2 linked regions of the Sphaerisporangium krabiense genome follow. The protein of the gene in region 1 interacts with the protein of each later gene in a pairwise test. Links are inferred from orthologs where the notes say so. Each region holds a gene or a part of one and is shown in the gene's direction. Other genes may lie near its edges.

Region 1 (3,313 bases):
CCGGTGATCCGTGCGCCGGTCTCGCCCTGGTCAAGGAGGCGTGCGACGGTCGCAGCCTCGCGGAGTTCGCGTGGGCGTTGTTCCGGCAGTGGCAGGCCGCCGGCTACCCGTCCAAGGAAAGCTGGGTGATGGACGCGCTCGGACTGCTCGGCGACGACGAGACCGTCCGGCGGCTGACGCCGTTGATCAGGATCTGGCCCGGTGAGGGCGGGCACGCGCGCGCGGTCGCGGGTCTGGACCTGCTGGCCGCCATCGGCTCGGAGGTCGCGCTGATGCACCTGCACGGCATCGCCGAGAAGGTCAAGTTCAGCGGGCTCAGGAAGCGGGCCAGGCAGAAGATGGACGAGGTCGCCGCGGACCTCGGCCTGACGCCGCAGGAACTGGCCGACCGGCTGGTGCCGGACTTCGGGCTGTCCGCCGACGGCGGCATGACCCTCGACTACGGCCGCAGGCGGTTCGTCGTCGGCTTCGACGAGCAGCTCAAGCCCTACGTGACCGACGCCGCGGGAAAGCGGCTCAAGAACCTTCCCAAGCCGGGGGTGAACGACGACACGGAGCTCGCGCCCTCCGCCTACCGGCGGTTCGCCGGGCTGAAGAAGGACGTGCGCGCCGTGGCCGCGGACACCATCCACCGGCTGGAGCAGGCCATGGTGAACCGGCGCCGCTGGAGTGGTGAGGAGTTCAAGCGGCTGCTCGTCGGCCACCCGCTGCTCTGGCACATCGTGCGGCGGCTGGTATGGGGCCTCTACGACCGCTCGGGCCGGCTCACGGGCGCCCTACGCGTGGCCGAGGACCGCGGTTTCGCCGATATCGAGGACGACACGCTGACGCTGCCCGACGAGGCCGTGGTCGGCGTGGCGCACCCGCTGGAGCTGGGCGAGAAGACGATCGCGTGGGCCCAGGTGTTCGCCGACTACGAGATCCTCCAGCCGTTCCCGCAGCTGGCCCGGGAGACCTATGAGCCGGACGAGACGCTGCTGACCGAGATCAGCGCCGTCAAGGTCCCCACCGGCAAGGTGCTCGGCCTGGAACGGCGTGGCTGGCGGCGAGGTTCGCCGCAGGACGCCGGCATCCAGTACTGGATCGAGCGGGACGTGCCCGGCGGCGGCACCATCACGATCGGTCTCGTTCCGGGCGTCGCCGTCGGCTACGCCGACTTCGCCGACGAGCAGACCCTGGAGGGGGTCTCCCTCGACGGCCTCGACCCGATCACCGCCTCCGAGATCCTGCGCGACCTCCGGGAGATCACCCGATGAACGAGCAGGTCCAGCGGCCCCCTGCCGAGGTCCGCTACGCCGGCGAGCTGGCCCGGCTGCGGGAGGACGACACCGACGACCGGCCGCCCGGCTGGGCGCTGAGCCTGCGCGCCGCCCGCCGTTTCGTCCTCGGGGACGAGAAGCTGGGCATCGGCCGCAAGTTCGTGGGCGACCCTTCGCTGATCGACCGATCCCTGGTGACGCTCGCGACCGACCGCGGGCTGATGCTGGTGGGTGAGCCGGGCACGGCGAAGTCGCTGCTGTCCGAGCTGCTCGCCGCGGCGGTGAGCGGAACCTCGACGCTCACCGTCCAGGGCGGCGCGTCCACCACGGAAGACCAGATCAAATACTCGTGGAACTACGCGCTGCTGGTCGCCGAGGGGCCGTCCACCCGGTCACTGGTGGCCGCTCCGCTGCTGCGCGGCATGGCCGAGGGCAAGGTGGTGCGCTTCGAGGAGATCACCCGCTGCCCGCTGGAAGTACAGGACTGCCTGCTGTCGCCGCTGTCGGACCGCGTACTCGCCATACCCGAGCTGACCGGCCCGGAGGCGATGGTCTTCGCCCGGCAGGGTTTCACCGTCATCGCCACCGCCAACACCCGCGACCGCGGCGTCAACGAGATGAGCGCCGCGCTCAAGCGCCGGTTCAACTTCGAGACGGTCTTCCCCATCGCCGACTTCGACACCGAGTTGCTGCTGGTGGAGGCGGAGGCGGCCGCTCTGCTGAAGCGGTCGGGCGTCGGCGCGCCACCACGGCGCGACGTGCTGGAGGTCCTGGTCACCGCGTTCCGGGAGCTGCGCGAGGGGCGGACCGCGCGCGGTGACGCCACCGACCGGCTGTCAGGGGTGATGAGCACCGCCGAGGCCGTCTCGGTCGCGCATGCCGTCGGGCTGCGCGGGTGGTTCCTGCGCGGGGAGCCCGGCGACGCCGCCGACCTGGTCTCCTGCCTGGCCGGCACGGCGGCCAAGGACAACCCGGAGGACCTGGCGAAACTCCGCAGATATCTGGAGCGGAAGCGGCACGGAGACCAGTGGAAGGCCTTGCACGAGGCCCGTCACCTGCTGCCGGGCTGACGATGGCCGTCACGTTCCTCGGCGTGCGGCACCACAGCCCCGCCTGCGCCCGGCTGGTCGCCGACACCATCCGTTCCCTGCGGCCCGCGTACGTGCTGGTCGAGGGCCCGGCGGACATGAACCACCGGATGGACGAGCTCCTGCTGGGGCATGAGCTGCCGATCGCGGTCTACACCGGCTACCGGGATCCGCAACGGCGGCACGGCTCATGGACGCCGCTGTGCGACTACTCCCCGGAATGGACCGCGCTGGCCGCGGGCCGCGACGCCGGCGCCGAGCTGCGTTTCATCGACCTGCCGGCCTGGCATCCGGCGCTGGCGGAGGTCCGCAACCGGTACGCCGACGCGGAGGCCCGCTACGGCGAGGTGACCGGCCGGCTGTGCCGCGCCTTCGCCGTGGACAACGTGGACGCGTTGTGGGACCACCTGTTCGAGATCCAGCCGGCCGACGGGCTCGCCGAACGGCTGGCCGCCTACTTCGACCTCGTGCGCGGCGACACCCCGGCCGGTTCGGACGACATGGCCCGCGAGGCGTACATGGCGCGGTGGATCCGGGCCGCCGCCGCCGACGCGGGCGGCAGGCCGGTGGTCGTGGTCACGGGCGGCTTCCACCGCCCCGCGTTGATCCGGCTGGCCGAGCGGGGTGACCGGAACTGGCCGGAGGTGCCCCGGCCGCCCGCGGACGCGGTCGTCGGCAGCTACCTGGTGCCGTACTCGTTCCGGCGGCTGGACGCCTTCGACGGCTACCAGGCGGGCATGCCGTCGCCGGGCTACTACCAGCATCTGTGGGAGTCCGGCCCCGCCGAGGCCGCCCGCAGGCTCACCGAGGCGGTGACGGCCCGGCTGCGCGCCCGGCGCCAGCCGGTGTCCACCGCGGACCTGATCGCCGCCCGAATCACCGCGGACGGGATCGCGGCGATGCGCGGCCACCCGCGTCCGGCCCGGGTCGACGTGCTGGACGGCCTGGCCGGCGCGCTGGTCAACG
Region 2 (3,192 bases), on another replicon or contig:
CTTGTCCAGCACGCCGTCGACGATCACGCCCGACTCCCGCAGGATCAGGATGGGCAGGCCGAGCTGGAAGGCCATCGCCGGCTCGATGTGGGACCACGGGCTCGTGAGCCATTGGCCGGTGATGGGGCGGGGCGGACGGTCCGGCAGGTCCGTCAGGTGGTTCACGACGGCCCGCTCGATGTAGGTGCGGCGGAACGCTACGGTGATCATGCCGTTCGACTCCAGCATCAAACGGCGGATCGCTTTCAGGGGAGCGTCCATGTCGTAATCGGTCACGCCCAAAGTGCGCGGCGCGAAACCCCGGTCGTCGAGATACGCGCGGAGCGCCTCGATGAACTCTTCCTGCCGGGAGTTGCAAGGGTTCGGATGGCTCAGAAAGACGGAGATCTTGAACCTGGGCCGGGAGGCTGACCACCTGCTGGGCACGGGGGCAGGCTACCGCGATCCGCCGCGATAAACCTGCTGACATGACGATGCCATTCTCCTATCGTCGCCCCATGACGACGGTCTTAAGCGTGCCGCAATGGCAGGGATCCGGGGCCGAGGGGGCGCCGCGGCTGGCAGAGGGCGCGCGGCGCGCCGCGGAGCTGCTTCCGGACGGGGCGCGGGTGACGGTGCCGGTGCTGGAGGCGGCCGGGGAGCACCGGGACGGGGTGCGGGCGCTCGACGTGCTCGTGGAGAACCTGCGGCTGACCCGGAAGGCCCTGGACGGGATCGACGACGTGGTGGTCACCGTCGGCGGCGACTGCGGCGTGGACCTGGCGCCGATCGCCGCCGCGCGCGCCCGGTACGGCGACGAGCTCACGGTGCTGTGGATCGACGCCCACCCCGATCTCTACCTGCCGCACACCGTCCCGACCGGCGCCTTCCACGGGATGATCCTGCGCACCCTGCTCGGGGAGGGGCCCGCCGAACTGGTCCCCGCGCGCCCGCTGGCGCCCGAGCAGGTGATCATCGCGGGCCTGCGGGCGGGAGACCCCGTCGAGCGCGAGTACCTCGGCAGAGCGCCCGTCCGGACCTACGGCGTGGCCGAGCTGGACAAGGCGGTCGACGGACTCAGCGGGCCGGTGTACGTGCACATCGACCTGGACGTGCTGGACCCGCAGTCGTTCCGCTCCGTCTGCTACCCCGAACCGGACGGGATCGTCCCCGAGGCGCTGGCCGAGGCGGTGGCGCGGCTCGATCACGTCGTCGGGGCCGCCATCACCGAGCACGCGCCGCCCGACGGGCCGGCCGACCCCGGCGAGGCCGAGGTGATCCGCCGGATCGCGGCGGCGCTGCCGGTGTGGAACGGCGGCCGGTGAACGTCGAAGTGGTAAATGCCAGCGGGCCGTTGGGCCAAGCCACGCGGGAATCGCTAGATTGGATTGTACCGTCGAGGCCAGAATCCGCACCGGAGGAACAACCCACATCGTGACAGCATCTGAGAGATCGCTCCAGCTCGTGGCCCTCGCGGCCGAGGCCGCGGCCGAGAAGCTGGCCGACGACATCATCGCCTACGACGTGAGCGAGCAGCTGGTCATCACCGACGCCTTCCTGCTCTGCTCCGCCTCCAACGACCGGCAGGTCCGCGCCATCGTCGACGAGATCGAGGAAAGGCTGCGAATCGAGGCCCACGCCAAGCCGGTGCGGCGCGAGGGGGAGCGGGAGGGACGCTGGGTGCTGCTGGACTTCCTCGACATCGTGGTCCACGTCCAGCACGAGGAAGACCGCACCTTCTACGCCCTGGAGCGCCTCTGGAAGGATTGCCCCGCCATCGCCCTCCCGGACAGCGTCACGCGGGTGGCTGCCCAGCGGTCACGCGGGACGGCAGGTGAGTGACCGGCGGGGCGCAGGCCGCCGCGTCGTCTTCTGGCGTCATGGGCAGACGCTCTGGAACGTCGAGCACCGGTTCCAGGGCCACACCGACATCCCCCTGGACGAGACCGGCCTGGCGCAGGCCGGCCGGGCCGCCGCGCTGCTCGCCGCCCTGCGCCCCTCGCTGATCGTCTCCTCCCACCTGCGGCGCGCCCAGGACACCGCGTCCGCGCTCGGCACCCTCGCCGGGCTGGACGTCAAGGTCGACAAGGATCTGCGCGAGCGCGGCGGCGGCGAATGGGAGGGCCTGACCCGCACCGAGATCGCCGCCGGGTGGCCCGCCGAGTACGCCGCCTGGGAGGCCCCGGGCGGCGAGGCGGTGAGCGAGGTCGCCGACCGGGTCGTGGGCGCCACCCGCCGCTGGCTCGCGCACCTGGAGGACGGCGGCCTCATGGTCGTCGCCTCGCACGGCGCCGCGATCCGCCTCGGCCTCGCCCGCCTGCTCGGCCTGCCCGAGGGGCTCTGGTCGATCCTCGGCGGCCTCGGCAACTGCGCCTGGTCGGTCGTCCACGAGGGCAACAGCGGCTGGCGCCTCCTCGAGCACAACGCCGGAACGCTTCCGGAGCCGGTCAACAGCGACGACCGCCCCGAATCCGCCCCCATCGCGACCTGACCCCCGCACGTCGACAGGCCCGGCGCGGACTCCGCGCCGGGCCTTCGTCATGCGCCCGCCGGGGTTCGCACCGGCCCCGGGTCGGCGACCGGCCGTGACGGACGGGGGCATGGCGCGGATTACGATGACAATGTGTGGCCGGCCACATGTTCCATCGGGCCGGCAGGCACCCAGGGGGTGCGAAATGACCATCTTCTATGTGATCCTCGTGGTCCTGATTCTGGGCACGGCGTTGCTGGCGACGGGCGTGCGCGTGGTCCGGCAGTTCGAACGGGGCATCGTCTTCCGCTTCGGTCGCGTGCGACCGGCGATCCGCGGACCCGGGCTCGCGCTGCTCGTGCCGGTCGCCGACCGCCTGGAGAAGGTCAACCTGCAGATCATCACGCTGCCGGTGCCCGGCCAGGACGGCATCACGCGCGACAACGTGACGGTTCGCGTGGACGCCGTCGTCTACTTCAACGTCGTCGACCCGATGCGGGTGACCATCGACGTGCAGGACTACATGTCCGCCATCGGCCAGGTCGCGCAGACCTCGCTGCGGTCGATCATCGGCAAGAGCGACCTGGACGACCTCCTGTCCAACCGGGAGCAGCTCAACCAGGGCCTGGAACTGATGATCGACAGTCCGGCGCTGGGCTGGGGGGTGCACATCGACCGCGTGGAGATCAAGGACGTGGCGCTGCCGGAGTCGATGAAACGGTCGATCGCCCGCCAGGCCGAGG

Evidence for each region.
Region 2: the proteins of BJ981_RS01110 (region 1) and rsfS interact in binary tests that used the Escherichia coli proteins (3 or more experiments, as listed by UniProt). The link is inferred for Sphaerisporangium krabiense from one-to-one orthologs.

Annotation. Positions count from the first base shown.
Region 1 is NZ_JACHBR010000001.1:247,721-251,033, forward strand. What follows is about bases 292-3,290. They hold BJ981_RS01110 (ATP-binding protein), read left to right. Parts: upstream 292-1,252; coding sequence 1,253-2,329; downstream 2,330-3,290. Other genes in these bases: BJ981_RS01105 (DUF4132 domain-containing protein), read left to right, coding at 292-1,256; BJ981_RS01115 (DUF5682 family protein), read left to right, coding at 2,332-3,290. In the rest of the region: more of BJ981_RS01105, read left to right, coding at 1-291; more of BJ981_RS01115, read left to right, coding at 3,291-3,313.
Region 2 is NZ_JACHBR010000002.1:82,195-85,386, forward strand. What follows is about bases 240-3,117. They hold rsfS (ribosome silencing factor), read left to right. Parts: upstream 240-1,413; coding sequence 1,414-1,821; downstream 1,822-3,117. Other genes in these bases: BJ981_RS28440 (hypothetical protein), read right to left, coding at 240-426; BJ981_RS28445 (arginase family protein), read left to right, coding at 498-1,304; BJ981_RS28455 (histidine phosphatase family protein), read left to right, coding at 1,814-2,470; BJ981_RS28460 (SPFH domain-containing protein), read left to right, coding at 2,655-3,117. Also shown: more of BJ981_RS28440, read right to left, coding at 1-239; more of BJ981_RS28460, read left to right, coding at 3,118-3,192. UniProt on the Escherichia coli protein: Functions as a ribosomal silencing factor. Interacts with ribosomal protein uL14 (rplN), blocking formation of intersubunit bridge B8.